Regions from separate parts of the Arthrobacter sp. zg-Y916 genome, predicted to be linked through region 3. Evidence: riboswitches for the same ligand, from Rfam matches in the RefSeq annotation. Region 3 holds a riboswitch; each other region holds the start of a gene.

Region 1 (4,204 bases), on a different contig from region 3:
CGAAGCCCGAGTTCATGGACACCTTCGACGCGGATCCCGGCTCGGCCCTGGCCTACGCCTACGACATTGTCTGCAACGGCAATGAGATCGGCGGCGGTTCCATCCGTATCCACCAGCGCGATGTGCAGGAACGCGTGTTCAAGGTCATGGGCATCTCCGAGGAGACCGCCCAGGAGCAGTTCGGCTTCCTGCTCGAAGGCTTCAAGTACGGCGCTCCGCCGCACGGCGGCATCGCCTTCGGCTGGGACCGTGTGGTGGCCCTGCTGGCCGGCGCCGACTCGATCCGCGACGTCATCGCCTTCCCGAAGTCCGGCGGCGGCTACGATCCGCTGACCTCCGCTCCGGCGCCGATCAGTGCCCAGCAGCGCAAGGAAGCCGGCGTCGACTTCAAGCCGGAGAAGAAGCAGGACAAGCCGGCCGAGGCTCCCGCTTCCTAGCCCGACCCAGCCTGCATAAGGGCCCGGCCGCCACTTAGGCGGCCGGGCTCTGTGCTTTAAGCGTCTGTGCTTTTTAGGGTTCTGCGGGTAGAGCGCTCATGCCCGCCTGACGGCGCAGGTGCTGCCGCAGGCCCGGGATGGCGAAGTCCACTTTGCCGTGTCCGGTGGACTCGATAAGTCCGGCTGCCAGCAGCCGGGACCGGTAGTTGGCCACCAGGTTGGTTTTCGCGCCAAGGCGGCGGCCGATGTCGCCGGCCAGGGACGGGCCGTCATCCACCGCCATGGCTGAGAGAAATTCCCGGTCCTTGGCCGACGCCGTCGCCAGGGCTGCCTCAATGACGGTGCGCGCGTTGCGCCGGTGGGCTGCGTCTATGGCCCGCTGGACGGCATCCGTTCCGAGGTGGCCGGCCTGCGTCTCCGCCTCCCGCCAGAGGAAGTAGCCCACCAGCTGGATCAGGAACGGATAGCCGCCGGTCGCCTGTGCGGCGCGGCTCACCAGATCGGGGCTGATCTGGAAGCCGGCGCCGGCAAAGGTTGAAGCAAAGGACTCTTCAACCTCCCGCACAGCAGCGGCATGCAGGTCGATCTTGTCGGCCCGGCGCAGGAACGTCGCCACGCCCTCGTTCAGCAGATCCGAAACTGCCGCTGGCAGCCCCGCGAAGACCAGTCCGATCGGCAGCCGGGCCTGGATGAAATGCTGCACGCTGGCGGCAAGCTGCGCGAGCTCGCTTCGGTCAGCGGCGTGGATCTCGTCCACGCTGATGATGAGGCCGGTGCGGTGTTCGTCCAGGAGGGTCAACAGTTCCTCCCCGACACCGCGCCACGCGACCTGCCGTTCGGGCGGCAGCTGGGTCGTAATGCTGAAACCGGCAGCTGCGAGGGCGGTGATGCGGCGGGTCTTGGGCCCGTCCCCCAGTTCCTCGGCCAGGCGGCGCATCGATTCGCCAATGCGGCCGACGAATCCCGGCGTGGCGGTCTCGGAGATGACAGCCCAGCCGCTTTCGCGGGCCAGGTCATGTGCGGCGCCGAGCATGACGGTCTTGCCGATGCCCCGTGCACCGGTAAAGATCGTCAGCAGGCCGGGGGCGCCGGACCCCAAACGGAGTCCGTACTGGAACTCATCCAGCACGCCCTCCCGTCCCAGGATTTGCGGGGGAGTGGCCCCGGCGGAAGGTCGGAACGGGTTTTCCATGCGGACAGACTCCTGTGAGTCGCTGTGTGCTTTGTGAGTTTGCGCGGGCTCGATGAGTCTATATGAGTTCTGTGAGTTTGAGGCTGGTCAGGCGAAGGCAGGGACAGCCAGATTGCGGAACGCCGAACCGTGGAAGACCAGCGGCTCATGGGCGCCGTCGTGAGTGGAATAGCCGTGCACCCGAAGCAGGACGACGGCGTGGTCCCCGGCCGGAACCTCGTTTTCGACCGAGCATTCGAGCCAGAGCGCTGCCTCGTCCAGGAACAGTGCACCGGTCTCTGCTTCGTGCAGGCTCAGGCCTGCAAACCGGTCGCCGTCCCGGGAAGCGATCTGGCGGCAGACGCCGTCGTGCCCCGTGCCCAGGATGGACACTCCGATCCGGCCCGCCGAACGCAGTACCGGCCAGGTGCGGGAGGTGTTCTGCACGGCGAACATCACCAGGGGCGGATCCATGGACACCCCGACAGTAAAGGAGGAGGCCACGATTCCCTGCGGGGCGCCGTCAACTTCGGCGCAGAGTGCTGCGATTCCGGACGGGAAGCGCCCAAAGGCCTGGCGCAGTGCATTTGGCTGGAGATCGGTTTCGAGTGCCATGAAGATTCCTCTGCCTGACGCGCAGCCTGCGGCAAGGAGCCGGATGCGGCGCTGTACTTGCGGCACCGGGAAATCCGCCGGAGCCGCCGAATCGTCACCTGGAGCACCCCGCTACGGCGAGAGGGTTGCCGTCCAGCCGGCCAGGGCCTCTGGCTGGAACTCTTGATTCTGGCTACCAATCTAGGGGCGCGGTATCCCGCGCGCAAACCCGCGCTGTGAGGCGTACACACGCCGCAACAGTTCGTAACGGGCTGTCTTAGGGCGCGCCCGCTATTCCGGCAGCAGCTCCAGGGATGTGTCCGCCGCGGCCGAACCGGGACGGTCCCGGACGCCTATCTTCGCCAGCGCCAACGGTCCCAGCACACCTCCAGCGAGCAGAACTGCAGCGAAGACCAGGCAGGCTGCCAGCCAGGAGCCCCCGGCGTAGAGGAAGCCCGCCAGCAGCGAACCAATGGCCGAGCCGAGCTGGCCCGCGTTGCCTAGGATGCTCATCGCCCGGCCGAGGCGGCGCGGGTTCAGTTCCGCGGCGACCTCCCCGTACATCGGCGGCAGCAGTGCCAGGAAACGCTGGTGAGTACCCAGAGCGCGGCGGCGCGTCCTGGACCGGCCCGGGATCATCTTCCGGCGACGTCGGACGCCTGCGCGGAGCGCAAAGCAGCACGACCAAACGCTTCGGAAGAGAGCAGGCCAGCCATGGAACCTGAGTCACGGTCCGGGAACTCTGCGGCAAGGGCGCGGATGGACACCCAGAAGAGGGCCCCGCCCACACCGCCGAGGATCGCTGCGCCGAAGGCAACGGACAAGGAACCGGCCAGCGCGTAGCCGAGACAGCTCACGGCATAGAGCAGGGCGCCGGACGCCGCGGTGACGGTCCTCGGGCGCTTATCCGCCAGCCAGCCCGCTGCCGGCCCACAACGGAACAAGGAAATCGAGGATCCGCGGACCCGCCAAGCAGCACGGCGGCAGTTCCGGCTGCTTTCCTCCCGGCGGGCGCTCTGTTCATGCGCCGATCCCAGCCAGCAACGGACACGGGAATAGGAACGGTACCGCCCCGGCCAGCCATTACAGTGTCCGCATGAGACAACGCTGGTTCAAACAGGTAGACGTCTTCGGCAACAAGCCGTACCAGGGCAACCCGCTTGCGGTAGTGCTGGACGGGGAGGGCCTCGACGACGAGCAGATGCAGCAGTTTGCCCGCTGGACGAATCTGTCGGAGACGACCTTCGTGCTCCCGGCCATCCAGGACGAGGCTGACTACCGGGTCCGGATCTTCACGCCCGGAGGGGAGATACCGTTCGCCGGGCACCCTACGCTGGGCACCTGCCACGCCTGGACGGAAGCGGGAAACACCCCGATGAAACCGGGCCTCGTGGTCCAGGAATGTGGAATCGGCCTGGTTCCCCTGCGCGTCAATGCCGGCCTCGCTGCGTTCGCGGCGCCCCGCCTGATCCGCACCGGACCCGTGGAAGAGGACATTCTGGCCAGGGTCACAGCCGCCCTGGGCCTGCGGCCGGACCAGGTCAAGGGCCACCAGTGGGTGGACAACGGTCCGGGCTGGCTGGGACTGCTGCTCCCTGACGCCGAAACGGTGCTGTCGCTGACGCCGGACCATGCAGCGATTGGCGGCCTCCGGGTGGGGGTCATAGGCCCGCAGCCCGAATCGGCGGAGACGGACTTCGAGGTACGTGCCTTCGCGCCCGGCCTGGGTGTCTCGGAGGACCCGGTCACGGGCAGCCTCAACGCAGGCCTGGCCCAATGGCTGATCGGCCAGGGCATCGCCGAAGAACGCTACACCGTCACCCAGGGCACAGCCGTCCACCGTTCCGGCCTGGTGCGGGTGTTCACCCGGGAGGGCCGGATCTGGATCGGCGGCGAGTCGGTCACCTGCATCGACGGTTCCGTCACGCTCTGACCCGCGAGAGGCCAGTTACGGCTCGTTTCAGCGCTGAAAAGAGCCGTAAGTGGCCTCTCGGCGGGGCGG
Region 2 (4,204 bases), on a different contig from region 3:
TCGACCGCATGCAGGCTTTCCTGGAAAGGAAGAAAAACAAATGACAGTTCCCTCCAAGGTCGGGGTCCTCGGCGGCGGCCGCATGGGCGCGGGCATTGCCCACGCCTTCTGCACCGCCGGTGCCGCCGTCGTCGTGGTTGAGCGCGATGAGCAGGCAGCCAGCGCAGCGTACGAGCGCGTTGCCTCCAACCTCGCTAAGAGCGTTGAGCGCGGCACCACGGACGAGACCCTCGATGCCCTGGTTGCCAGGCTCAGCGTCTCCACCGATTATGCAGACTTCGCCGGCTCAGGCCTGGTCGTCGAGGCAGTTCCGGAAGACTTCGCCCTGAAGGCTGCCGCGCTGGCCGCTGTGGAGGAGCATTTGGGCGACGGCGCCTGGCTCGCCTCCAACACGTCCTCGCTGTCAGTTTCGGAGCTGGCCGAAAAGCTGCAGCGTCCGGAGCGCTTCTGCGGCCTGCACTTCTTCAACCCGGTTCCTGCCTCCACCCTGATCGAGGTGGTCCTGGGCAAGCAGACTTCCGAAGAGCTCGCCGAGGCCGCCCGAACCTGGGTGGCCGACCTGGGCAAGACTCCCGTCGTCGTCAATGACGCTCCGGGCTTCGCCAGCTCCCGCCTGGGTGTGGCGATCGCGCTCGAGGCGATGCGCATGGTCGAAGAGGGTGTTGCGTCCGCTGAAGACATCGACGCGGCCATGGTCCTGGGCTACAAGCACCCGACCGGCCCGCTGAAGACCACGGATATTGTGGGGCTGGATGTGCGCCTCGGCATCGCCGAGTACCTGGCCTCCACACTCGGCCCGCGCTTCGAGCCGCCGCAGATCCTGCGGGACAAGGTGGCCCGCGGCGAGCTTGGCCGCAAGACCGGCAAGGGGTTCTTCGACTGGAGCTAGTTTCATAATGAGCGGCAGCCCGCATCCTTCGCCCCTGTGAGGCCGGAGCATGCGGGCTGCTGCCGTTAAGGCCGCTGTTCGGCTTCTGCCGTGGGAGACTGCGGGCGTGCGGCATCAATGCCGGCAAGCCAGCCCGGAGCCCTGCCGCCCTGCGGGGGCTGCAGGGCCGCGGCGTCAAAACCGCTGGTCTGCAGCAGCCAGGAAACCAGGGAGTTCGAGTTCCACATGTCGCCGCCGGGCACCTTCGCGCCCCACACCTTCAGGGGCACCTGCGGCACCCGGGCAAGCAGGGCCTCGGCCCCGGCAGCGTCCAGATTGAACACGAGGGCCGGTTCCGGCGCAAAGGCGAGGTCCGGTATGACCCCGTTCGGCCAGCACCGCACCTCGTACCGGAACAGCCTGAGCCGTCCGAGGGACCGGAGTCCCACTGGTCCCGTGGCCACGACTCCGAGCGGACCGGTGCCCTGGCCCCACGCCGGGGTCATTTCAATCGCATAGCGGGAACCGCTCGCGGTGACTTCCAGTGCTGCGTGGAACAGGGGCCGGGGACGTCGCCGCTCGCGCAGCGCGCGCCAGAGCTCCCACCAGCGGCTGGTGTGGACCACCAGATGGCCGCCGGCACCAACCGGGAGCCACCACAACCGCACCTGGGCTGTGTCCATCCGGCCCCTTCCCCTAAACAATCCGCCCAAGTATTGCCCTACGCGGAATCGCTGTCCTGCATCCTCAGATCATGTCGCGGAACCCGTCCCCGGCAGGGAGCCGCCCGCCCGGTAGTAGCCAAGTAGAAAAAAGAACTCCGGTTGCGGCCTTCGAAGGCGCCCGGGACCATCAGGGACGAATACCGGGGGCACCACTGGGGCTGCCCGGGGCTGAGCGCGAGGGCTTCGGCGAGGAGCGGAATGTCGTGGTGCCACATGAGCTGCTGCTGCCCGGCGATTATCAGGTAGATCAGGTCCAGCTCCGGATCGGCGTGGACTTCGACGTCGATCCAGTCCTCGTAGCGGTTGAGCCGGCCGCCGTGGATCCAATGGATCTTGTGGCCGGGGGAAAAGGCGGTGCAGCGCGGGTCACTGGAGGGAAGCACAGCGTGTCCTTCGAAAGAGAGTGTCCTTGCCCGCTCCGGTTGGACGCGGGCCGCTTCGTCATCCGAACCACCCGCCGAACAGTGGGGTTGGTGCATGGCCAGTCGGAGCTTTTCCGCACCGGGAAGGTGCGGAGGCCATGTCTCGTGAAGCATTGATTACGTTAGCAGGTGCCGGTGGCACCCGTCCCTTGCCGCGTCTTGTTTCGGCAATGACAACGGTTACCGCCGGCCGCGGCAGTGGCCCTTCCCATGCCCCAGATGGACATCTGCGGTGATGGCCGCCAGGTAGCCTTCGCGGTAGCCGGTGGCATTCGGGTGCAGCTGAAACTCGCTGCCCAGGGCGATGATCCATGGATCCGCGGACCCCACGCCGTGCCCGGCGAACTCATCCGTGACATCCACGAAGGTTTCTCCGCGCTGTACCTGTCCGGCCAGCACCGCGTTAAGCGCGTCCGTCCCCTGGCTGAACAGTGCCACCGCCTCCGGGCTGAGCGGTCCCGCGGTTCCGGCCTCGAACAGGTACGGATAACCGACGAGTACCAGTTCGGCCCGCGGCGCGAGTTCACGAATCTGGCGGAGGGATTCCTGCAGCTGCGCCGTGAGGGTGGTTTGCGCGTAAGCGGTCGCACTCGCAATGGCGGGTGCACAGGTTTCCGGCAGCACCGGACCGATGCAGGCCTGAACGACGGCGCCGAATTGAACGTCATTGCCGCCAATCGTGACGGTGACCAGGTCGGTGCCGCGGTTCAGGGAACCATCCGCGCGCAGGGCGGCGATCTGCTCCGGCAGGTCCACGGGTCCGGCGGGAGCGCCCGGGGGAGTGCTCGACGCCGTCGCGCCGGCACACGTCACATCCGCCTCCCGATCCACCCGGCGAAGGGCATCCAGCAGGGCCGGGTACCCTTCTGCAGTCCGGCCGCAGGCATCGAGGAGCGGCCCGCCGCCAAAGCCCGACGCGTAGGAGTCACCCAGGGCAACGTAATCCACTTCTCCGCCGCGGTCCCTGTCTCGATCCCAGCCCCGATCCCAGCCCCGGTGGTGGTCCCACCCGCGGTCCCGGTCCCACCCGCGGTCCCGGTCCCACCCGCGGTGGTGGCCGCGGTCCTGTCCGCCCGCAGCCGCCGGAGCCGCAACCCCGCCAGCAGTTAGGACACTTCCAAGAAGCAGCACCAGTCCTGCTTTCGTCCAGCCGCGCATCGGGTTCCGGTTCATCGTCGTACCTTCCGTCGTCGTCCGGGCCCACGGTAGCGCCGGCGCGGACAGGAGCAAACACGTGGTGTGGCAGCCGGGGCAGCCGCGAGTCAAAAAGCCGGATCCCGGGCTTGGCATAGTGTGCCGCAGGGCACTCTCATGTAGGCTGGATTCATTACCGACCGTCCGGTCAGTTATCGCTGTGTCCGGCGGAAGCCGCAGCCAGCGGAACTCGCCCGGTCAGGAAAACGAACGTCCAGTATCGAAAGGGTCCGTCAAAGATGACCTCAACCGCCATAGACGTGCAAGTCGTCCCCAGCTTCGTCCAGGACGAGTGGTGGACCCCGGAAAGCGCCGCCGCAAACCCAACTGAGGTCCGGGACGCCAGCACCGGTGAAATCCTCGCCCTGGTGTCGACCGACGGACTGGACATTGCAGCCGCCGTGGAGCACGGCCGCACCGTGGGCCACCGCGGACTGGCCGGCCTGACCTTCCACCAGCGTTCGCTGAAGCTGAAGGAACTGGCCCAGTACCTGAACGGCCGCCGGAAGGAACTTTACGAAATCTCCGCCCGCACCGGCGCCACCAAGATCGACTCCCTGGTGGACATCGACGGCGGCATTGGCGTGCTCTTCACGTTCGGCTCCAAGGGACGCCGCGAACTGCCCAACTCCACGGTCGTCATCGACGGCGCCGCCGAGGTGCTTTCCAAGGACGGCTCCTTCATCGGCGAGCACGTCTACACCTCGATCCCCGGCGTCGCCGTGCAGATCAACGCCTTCAACTTCCCGGTCTGGGGCATGCTCGAGAAGTTCGCTCCTGCGTTCATCGCCGGCGTTCCCACCATCGTGAAGCCCGCAACGCCCACCGGCTACCTCTCCGAAGCCGCAGTGCGCATGATGATCGAATCCGGGATCCTTCCGGCAGGTTCACTGCAGCTGATCTCCGGCTCCGCCCGGGACCTGCTGGACCACCTCGACTACCGTGACATGGTCTCCTTCACCGGCTCGGCGTCGACCGCCAACAAGCTGAAGAAC
Region 3 (4,204 bases):
TTTTATGGTGCCAGCATGCCGCGCCGGCATCGCTGCTTAGGCGAAGAAGTCCTGCTCCAGGACGTCCTTGAGCTGCAGGATGTCAGTCAGGAACCCGTCGTGGCCTATCGGAGCACTGATAACGTGCACTCTGTTGTCTCCGGGCAGCGCTGCTGCCAGTTCATAGGACTGTTCCGGGAAGTACAGCCGGTCCGAATCCACGGCCGCCACGAGGAACTGTGCCTGAGTGGCCGCGAGTGCTTCGACGAGGCTGCCGCGGCCGCGGGCGACGTCGTGGCTCATCAGCGCCTCGGTGAGGATGACGTAGCTGTTGGCGTCGAACCGGTCAGCCAGTTTCCGGCCCTGGTGGTCCAGATAGCTCTCCACCTGGTAGCGGCCGCGGCCGGCTGGAAGCGCAGCACCCAGCGGGTCCTCTCCCGGCTGCGGCGTCCTGCCGAACCGATATTGAAGTTCAGCCTCTGACCGGTAGGTGATGTGCGCGATCCTGCGCGCCAGTCCGAGTCCGGCGAGCGGAGCGCATCCGTTGTAGTAGTCCCCGCCGTTGTAGTCCGGGTCCAGCCGGATGGCTTCGATCTGGGCCTGGGCGAAGGCAATCTGCTCCCCCGTGCTCGCCGCCGTCGCCGCTATCACCGCGCACCGTGCCACCCGGGCAGGTTCAGTCACTGCCCACTCCAGCGCGCGTGCGCCGCCCAGCGATCCGCCCAGCACAGTGTGCCAGCGGCGGATGCCCAGCTGGTCCGCCAGCCGCGCCTCGGCCCGAACCGAGTCCCGGATGGTGACGAACGGGAAACGGGATCCCCAGGGCAGTCCGTGGGGATCCGCCGACGCCGGGCCGGTGGAGCCGTAGCAGCCGCCAACCATGTTGATGGAGACCACGAAGAAACGATCGGTGTCCACGGTCCGCCCCGGCCCCACGAGGCCGTCCCACCAGCCCGGTTCCTCGGTGCTGCCCTGCGCCACGTGGGTACTGCCGGTGAGGGCATGCGGAATCAGGACGGCGTTGGAGGCGTCACCGTTCAGGCGGCCCCAGGTTTCGTAGCCCAGGACGACGTCGGGCAGGCGCCCTCCGGTCTCCAGTTCGAGTTCACCGATCGAGGCGTACTGCAGCACCCCGTCGAGAGTGTGGACGGGGTGCTGCGCTGCGGGTGGATACGTTGTCACGCTGTACTTCATGCTCCCTTGGCGGCGCGGAATCCGGCATCGAGGTCCGCGATGATGTCATCCACGTGCTCCAGCCCGACCGAGAGCCGCACCAGGCCCGGACTGACTCCCGCTGCCGCTTGGGCCTCCGCCCCCAGCTGGCTGTGGGTGGTCGACGCCGGATGGATCACCAGCGAGCGGACGTCGCCGACGTTCGCCACGTGCGAGTGCAGCTGGAGCGCATCGACGAAGCGCTTGCCCGCTTCAACGCCGCCGTCGATTTCAAAGGACACGATCGCACCGGTGCCGCGCGGCCCGTACTTGCGCCCGCGTTCGTACCACGGGCTGGACTCCAGGCCTGCGTACGCGACGGAAAGGACGTCGTCGTGCGCCTCCAGCCATTCCGCGACGGCGACTGCGTTCTCCACGTGCCGCTCCAGCCGGAGGCTGAGGGTTTCCAGGCCCTGGCCGATCAGGAAAGCGTTGAACGGAGATACTGCCGAGCCGAGGTCGCGCAGCAGCTGGACCCGTGCCTTGAGGATGAACGCCAGGTTGGCGCCAAGTGCACCGTTGACCCCGAGGTCCCGGGCATACACCAGGCCGTTGTAGCTCTCATCAGGGGTGTTAAAGCCGGGGAACTTTTCCGGATCGGCTGCAAAGTCGAAGTTGCCGGAGTCCACGATCACGCCCGCCATCGCGGTGCCGTGCCCGCCGAGATACTTGGTGGCGGAGTGCACCACGATGTCCGCTCCCCATTCGATGGGACGGATGAGATACGGGGTGGACAGGGTGTTGTCCACGATCAGGGGAATGCCCGCCTCATGCGCGACAGCGGAGAGTCCTTCCAGGTCCAGGACGTCCTGGCGCGGATTGGAGACAACTTCGCCGAAGAAGGCTTTGGTGTTGGGCTGTACGGCTTCGCGCCACTGGTCCAGGTTGTCCGGGTCGGCGACGAAGGTGACGTCGATGCCGAACTTCTTCAGCGTGTGCTTGAAGAGGTTATAGGTTCCGCCGTACAGGCTGGGGCTGGCCACAATGTGGTCCCCTGCCTGGGCCAGGTTGAGGATCGCGTAGGTTTCCGCGGCCTGCCCGGAGGCAAGCAGCAAGGCCCCAACACCTCCTTCCAGGGAGGCGATGCGGTTCTCCACTGCTTCCTGCGTGGGGTTGCCGATCCGGGTGTAGATCGGAGCCAGCTCTGCGAGCGCAAAACGGTTCGCTGCAGCTTCCGCGCTGGGGAAAACGAAGGACGTCGTTTGGTAGATGGGAAGGGCACGGGCGCCGGTGGTGGCGTCGGGCTCCTGTCCTGCATGGATCTGGCGGGTTTCGAATGACCAGTTGGCAGACATGTTGCTCCCTTAATGACCAGGGGCCCCACAGGTACCGATGCCGGAAGAACTCCGGTACCAGACGTGTGGCCCGCGCTTGCCGGACACCCTTTGTGGTGTCCAGCCAGGTCTTCACCCGGGGCACCCCACCGCGGTTGGAGGGTTGCCGGCCAGCAAGCCGGGGCTATCTGCTGGCACTCATGACCTGTACCTATAGAACCAACGGAGCCGGAGTTGCGCAACCCATATGACGCAGCGTGAATCCGGGAAAAATCCGCTGATCCAGATACCTTTTGCGGAGCTAAGGCTTGCCTTGGTCGAGACACAGGTCACAACGTGCCAAGATGTTCGCATGCGCCTGGATCATGTTTCTTATGCCTGCGAATCCGACGGCCTGCTGGCCACCACGGAACGTATTGCTTCTGCCCTTGGAACCGACTTCGTCAAGGGCGGGGTGCACCCCCGCTTTGGCACCCGGAACATGATCATTCCGCTGGCCAACCACCAGTATCTGGAAGTGGTTGAGGTCCTGAACCATCCCGCTTCCGACAAGGCACCCTTCGGCCAGGCCGTCCGTGCACGCTCCGAGGCAGGCGGCGGCTGGATGGGATGGTGCGTCGCCGTGGAGGACCTCGCACCCTTCGAAGAACGGCTCGGCCGCTCCGCCGTCCCCGGAAACCGTAAGTTCCCCGACGGCCAGGAACTGACCTGGCAGCAGATCGGCATCAACGGCCTGATCGCCGACCCGCAGGTCCCGTACATGCTCCGCTGGGATGAGGACAAGGCGGACCTGCACCCCTCCCGTGCCTTTGCCGGCACGGTCTCCCTGGAATCCCTCACCATTGCCGGCTCCGCCCAGCGCGTCACCGAGTGGCTCGGCCAGCCGGTGGAGAAGCCGCTCGACGGCCTTGACGTCACCTGGGTCTCCCCCAAGGGAACCCCCGGCATCATGTCTGTGACGTTCGGGACTGACAAGGGACTCGTCGAGATCTAGTTCTGCATTCGCACCGGTTTGCGACACATGCACCGGTTTGCGACACACGCACGTCCCCAAACCGGAGCGATCTTCACAGGTCCGGATTGGCCCCGCGGCGCCGTCTTTGGCCCCCAGGCGCTGCGGTCCCCTCCGGCGATGGAAGTACCCCTGCACATTTGGACGCCCGCCGGCTCGGGACACCCATTGGGTGGGGATGTTCCTCCGCTTCGGGACTGCCCTGCCAGTTTGGGACAATCCTGCGCGGCACCGCGGCCGGAAAGTCCCAAACCGGCAGGCCCGTCCCAGACTGCAGGGTTTTCACTGCGGCTGCACTCCAATTAAGGACTGCACCCCTGCGAAGGACAGCTCTGCACAGGGACTCCCCACCACATGGGTTTTCCACAGACAGCCTCTTCCATGACCAAACCAGGTAATGGCGGAGCACGGTTGGCACATGTCGATGAACTTCTTGTTTTCAGCAGAGGCCGACCTGGACGGACAGTGCCGCCGTTCACTCGCACGCAGGTGCACCTCCGGGGAATTGATTCGCCTGCGGCAAGGTATTTATGTCAAGGCATACGAGTGGCGGAACCTCGCTCCGTGGGAACGTGAACGCACCCGGCTAGCCGCAGCCGTTCAGGGCGGACAATCCCAGCGGGTACTCATCCAGCAGTCCGCAGCGGCCATCTGGGGAATTCCGACCATCGGCTCATCTCCGCAGATCATGTTCCTCGCGCCCGGCGATACGCACGGACGCAGCCGA
Region 4 (4,204 bases), on a different contig from region 3:
GGACATCTGCCGGGCGAACTGGAACGGATGGCTTTGTACAACGGACGACGTCGCGGCCAGCCCAATGTTCCGGGTGGCACCTGCCAGCGCGGCGAGGAGCAGGACCGGATCGTTGGCCGGCACCTGCAGCCCGCGGCGCACGTGGGAAGCCCAGCCGCCGTCGTGGTTTCCGTACAGGCCCACCACATCGGCGAAGAAGAGGGCGTCGAACTTGGCGTCTTCGAGCTGGCGGGCCAGGTCCGTCCAGAACCCCAGCTCGTTGAAGCGGTGCTGTCCGGCGTCCGGATGGCGCCACTGGCCGCCGCGGATGTGGCTGGTGGTGTTCATCAGGAAGGCGTTCAGCAGCAGGCGCGGACGCGGCCCGGAAAAACGGGTACTCGGAGTACTCACGGTGGTTCCGTTCTGTAGAAGTCGGTTGGAGGAGAAGCTAGAGGCGCTTGTCAGCGCGGCGGGAGAACCAGGAGCCGCCCAGCTGCACGGCCTGGACCAGCAGGACCATCAACACAATCGCGGTGAGCATCAGCCCGGTTTCGTAGCGGTAGTAGCCGTACCGGATGGCGAAGTCGCCGATTCCGCCGCCGCCCACCAGGCCGGCCATGGCCGAGTAGGAGATGAAGCTGACGGTCATGATGGTGACGGAACTGATCAGGGCCGGACGCGCTTCGACCAGCAGGACATCGCGGACGATCTGCCCGCGGGTGGCTCCCATGGACCGGGCGGCCTCCACCACGCCGCCGCCGAGAGCGGTGATGTTCTGTTCCACGAACCGGGCGAAGTAGGGGATGGCGTTGATGGTCAGCGGCACGATTACCGCCGCGGTGCCGATGGTGGTGCCCACCACGAACCGGGTGAACGGAATGATGGCGATCAGCAGGATCAGGAACGGAAAGGACCGGACCAGGTTCACCAGTGAATCCAGCACCCGGTGAAGCCGGGGTTTGTGGACCAGTCCGTCCGGTCCGAGGGCGAAGAGCAGGACACCCAGCGGGGTTCCGATCAGAACCGCCAGCGGAATGGCGACGACGAGCATGGTTCCGGTCTGGCCCAGTGCCGCGAGCAGTTCGGGCCAGACTTCGGCAATGCGCTCAAGCAACGCGGGCTCCTTCCCGGCGGGCAGCCCGGTCCAGGGTGATCTCGTCGGAGATCAGGTACCGTCCGATCGAGGTGGCCGGGGTGAACCCGGGCCGGACAAGCTCCGTGAGCGCAAACTGTTCCACGACCCGTCCCTCCTCCATGACGGCCACGTTGTCCGCAATGGCCTTGATGACGTTCATTTCGTGCGTCACCACCACGATCGTGATGCCGAACCGCGCGTTGACGTCGGAAAGGTACTGCAGCACGGACGCGGTGGTGCGGGGGTCGACGGCGGAGGTCGGCTCATCGCACAGCAGCACCTTGGGCCGGGTGGCCAGGGCCCGGGCGATGGCAACCCGCTGCTTCTGCCCGCCGGAGAGCTTGGCCGGGTAGGTTCCTGCCTTCTCCGAGAGGTCGACGACGGCGAGCGCCTCCAGTGTGCGGCGCCGGCGCTCGGCAGCGTTCTTCACTCCCGCGAATTTCAGCGAGAGCTCCACGTTCTGCGCGGCCGTGCGGTTGTTCAGCAGGTTGAAGTGCTGGAAGATCATCCCGATCTCATGCCGTGCTGCGCGCAGCTCGGCATCCGCCAGGCCGGTCAGGTCCCTTCCGTCGACCAGGACCCGGCCCGAGGTGGGACGTTCCAGGAGGTTGATGTTGCGCAGCAGCGTGGATTTGCCCGCACCGGAAAACCCGATGATGCCCTGGATGCTGCCTTTGGGGATGTCCAGGGACACGTTGTCCACGGCGGTGAAACTGGATCCGCCGGTGTCAAAAACGGTCGAAACATTCTCGATCCGGATCATGCTCTCCTCCTTCAGGTTGTGAAGGCGCGCGCCGCGGAGTCCACAGCTTCAGCGCGCCGGAGCACGTTTGAAGGGGACCAAAAGATAGCGGGTGCTTCTCCATCGGTCCTGGCGGTAGCACCCCTCTGCTCCGAATGAATTACGGAAGGGGTTGCTGCGGCGTCACGGAGCCAGGTCTCTCAGCCGCTCTGGATGGTTACGGGTTCATGCTGACCGCTGGCGGGAGCCCGCGCAATGTTGTGACCGCACATGACGCAGTGCGTCCGTGCGTGACGTGCATCACCTGGGTCACCAAGAGTTTCCTCGTCTACGGCGCGGGCTGGGGCCTGCGGCATCTTCGTCGGGCAGGATGGAAGGCGTGATTCCGCCGCAGCGCCCGCCGCTTTCCACCGATCTCAGCGAGACGCAGTTCCTCCGCTGGTATTGGCTGAAGGAGGAATTGCAGGGCTTCGCCCGGGCAAACGGCCTCAGCGCCGCCGGCTCAAAGGCCACTGTCAGCTCACGCGTCGCGGCTTGCCTGGCCGGACGCCCCCGGGCGGAAGCGCCCGCCCGCCCACCGCGCAGGCCTGCGCCGTTGGTCCCGCCGCTGACGATTCATACGGTGGTTCCTGCCGGGCATCCGTGCAGCCAGGTGCTCCGGGAGTTCTTCGTCAATGCGCTGGGGCCCGGTTTCCGGTTTGATGCGCCCATGCGGGCGTTCTTCGCCGACAATGACGGAACTGCGACGCTGGCCGCGGCGCGGGACCACTGGCATGCCACCCGGTCAGGGGATGCCCGGCCAATCGGGCCGCAGTTTGAGCTGAACCGGTTCTCCCGGGACTGGCACGCCTCCCACCCCGGCGGCACCCGGGACCAGATGCTCACGGCGTGGAAAACCCACCGTTCACTGCCGGTGGACCTGCGCCCGGCCGCTCCGGCGGGGCCTTAGAGCCCGTAGCGTCCCGCTTCAATGACGGGGCAGGTATCCATGACGACGTCGAGCCCCGCTTCGGCGGCGCGCTGGGCGGCCGCCTCATCCACGACGCCGAGCTGCAGCCAGACGGCCTTGGCACCGATGTCGATGGCCTGGTCCACAATGTCCCCCACCCGGGCCGAATTCACGAAACAGTCGACGACGTCGATCTGGCCCGGGATCTCGGCCAGCCTGGTGTAGCCCTTATTGCCGAAGACGTCGTCGCCCGCCAGGTTCACCGGGACGATCTCCATCCCCAGCGAGTCCTGGACAAATCTGGAGACGCCGACTGCCGGACGCAGCGGATTGTTCGAGAGACCTACCACTGCCCAGCGTCCCTTGGATGAGAGCAGGCGGGATATAACCTCGGGATCATTGCGGTGTGCCATTCTGGCCCTCCCTCCGGTTGGAACTCAACGGGTCTACAGCGTACGCGCCGTCCTGCGACTGGTCGATCAGGCGTCCGCGGCCTTTATTCCAGGAAGTCGTTGACCGCCTCGGCAAGCACTGCATCGTCCAGTCCGTGCCAGGATCCCTCGAGCAACTGGAAAGAACCCTCCGGGAGGATTTCGGCCGTCTCGCGGGCCCAGCCCTGCAGCCGGGCATCGCTGCCGCTGCTGGCCAGCACCAGGACCGGAACATGAATGCCGGTGAGGGATTGGATGTCGGTTTCCAGCATGAGGGTGAGATCGTAGGAGATGGTGTGCGCCGCCGGCTCGAAAGGTGAGGGTTCGGATTGCTCGATGAGTTCCTCCGGAACACCGATGGACTCCTGGAACAGGCGCACGGCTCCCGCCCGGTCCTCGGCGTCGATCAGGGCTTCAAGCTGCGGCCGGATGTCAGGCCCTGCCGAGCCTTCCTGGGAGAGCGGCGGTTCGACGGCAATGACGCTGGAGACAACCGCTGATTCCGAAGCGGCGCGGAGGGCAAGGATCGCTCCCGAGGAGGTTCCCAGCAGGTCCGCCGATCCACCCGCGGCCTGCACGACGGCCAGCAGGTCATCCACCTCGGATTCGGGGGTGTATTCCTCCCCGTCCCCGCTTTCGCCCTTACCCCTGCGGTCATACGTGTAGACGGTGTGGCCCTCTGCCAGCAGTTCGGCAACCCCGGCCAGGCCGGAGGTGGTCCGGTCCATCATGATGGGATCCACCACCACCAGCGGCGGACCCTGGCCGTGACGTTCCCAGGCGATGGGCGTTCCGTCCGCGGACAGTACGCGTCCCGATGCGTCAGCTGCTGGATCCATGGGATTCTCCTTCGCCGGGGCGGGCCGCCGCTGGCCCTGCCTCCACCGTAGGAGCGCGTGCAGGCTGGGTCAATGCTCCTAAAGATACGGTCATCAAGCGCTCGTGCAGGCCTTGAGGTATACACTGTA

Evidence for each region. A riboswitch is a leader RNA that binds a small molecule or an ion and turns the genes downstream of it on or off. The one in region 3 is predicted to bind S-adenosylmethionine.
Region 1: linked by a shared signal. The riboswitch ahead of LOC59_RS08125 (flavin reductase family protein) and the one ahead of LOC59_RS10290 (bifunctional o-acetylhomoserine/o-acetylserine sulfhydrylase) in region 3 are both predicted to bind S-adenosylmethionine.
Region 2: linked by a shared signal. The riboswitch ahead of LOC59_RS02260 (hypothetical protein) and the one ahead of LOC59_RS10290 (bifunctional o-acetylhomoserine/o-acetylserine sulfhydrylase) in region 3 are both predicted to bind S-adenosylmethionine.
Region 4: linked by a shared signal. The riboswitch ahead of LOC59_RS15135 (methionine ABC transporter ATP-binding protein) and the one ahead of LOC59_RS10290 (bifunctional o-acetylhomoserine/o-acetylserine sulfhydrylase) in region 3 are both predicted to bind S-adenosylmethionine.

What each region holds. Positions count from the first base shown of each region.
Region 1 covers NZ_JAJJOD010000003.1:243,073-247,276, reverse strand. Annotated here, with positions in the region: gene aspS (aspartate--tRNA ligase) at 1-437, shown strand, start outside; gene LOC59_RS08130 (ATP-binding protein) at 511-1,629, opposite strand; gene LOC59_RS08125 (flavin reductase family protein) at 1,717-2,223, opposite strand; SAM riboswitch class IV at 2,272-2,391, opposite strand; gene LOC59_RS08120 (MFS transporter) at 2,494-2,841, opposite strand; gene LOC59_RS08115 (hypothetical protein) at 2,838-3,146, opposite strand; gene LOC59_RS08110 (PhzF family phenazine biosynthesis protein) at 3,299-4,135, shown strand.
Region 2 covers NZ_JAJJOD010000001.1:470,844-475,047, forward strand. Annotated here, with positions in the region: gene LOC59_RS02245 (enoyl-CoA hydratase/isomerase family protein) at 1-44, shown strand, start outside; gene LOC59_RS02250 (3-hydroxyacyl-CoA dehydrogenase family protein) at 41-889, shown strand; gene LOC59_RS02255 (hypothetical protein) at 955-1,551, opposite strand; gene LOC59_RS02260 (hypothetical protein) at 1,590-1,976, opposite strand; SAM riboswitch class IV at 1,994-2,126, opposite strand; gene LOC59_RS02265 (SGNH/GDSL hydrolase family protein) at 2,196-3,188, opposite strand; gene paaZ (phenylacetic acid degradation bifunctional protein PaaZ) at 3,449-4,204, shown strand, end outside.
Region 3 covers NZ_JAJJOD010000006.1:22,905-27,108, forward strand. Annotated here, with positions in the region: gene metX (homoserine O-acetyltransferase MetX) at 37-1,173, opposite strand; gene LOC59_RS10290 (bifunctional o-acetylhomoserine/o-acetylserine sulfhydrylase) at 1,170-2,486, opposite strand; SAM riboswitch class IV at 2,554-2,671, opposite strand; gene LOC59_RS10295 (VOC family protein) at 2,818-3,459, shown strand; gene LOC59_RS10300 (hypothetical protein) at 3,896-4,204, shown strand, end outside.
Region 4 covers NZ_JAJJOD010000010.1:17,096-21,299, reverse strand. Annotated here, with positions in the region: gene LOC59_RS15145 (NtaA/DmoA family FMN-dependent monooxygenase) at 1-390, opposite strand, end outside; gene LOC59_RS15140 (methionine ABC transporter permease) at 428-1,093, opposite strand; gene LOC59_RS15135 (methionine ABC transporter ATP-binding protein) at 1,086-1,877, opposite strand; SAM riboswitch class I at 1,974-2,076, opposite strand; gene LOC59_RS15130 (SAP domain-containing protein) at 2,236-2,805, shown strand; gene LOC59_RS15125 (CoA-binding protein) at 2,802-3,218, opposite strand; gene LOC59_RS15120 (alpha/beta fold hydrolase) at 3,302-4,075, opposite strand.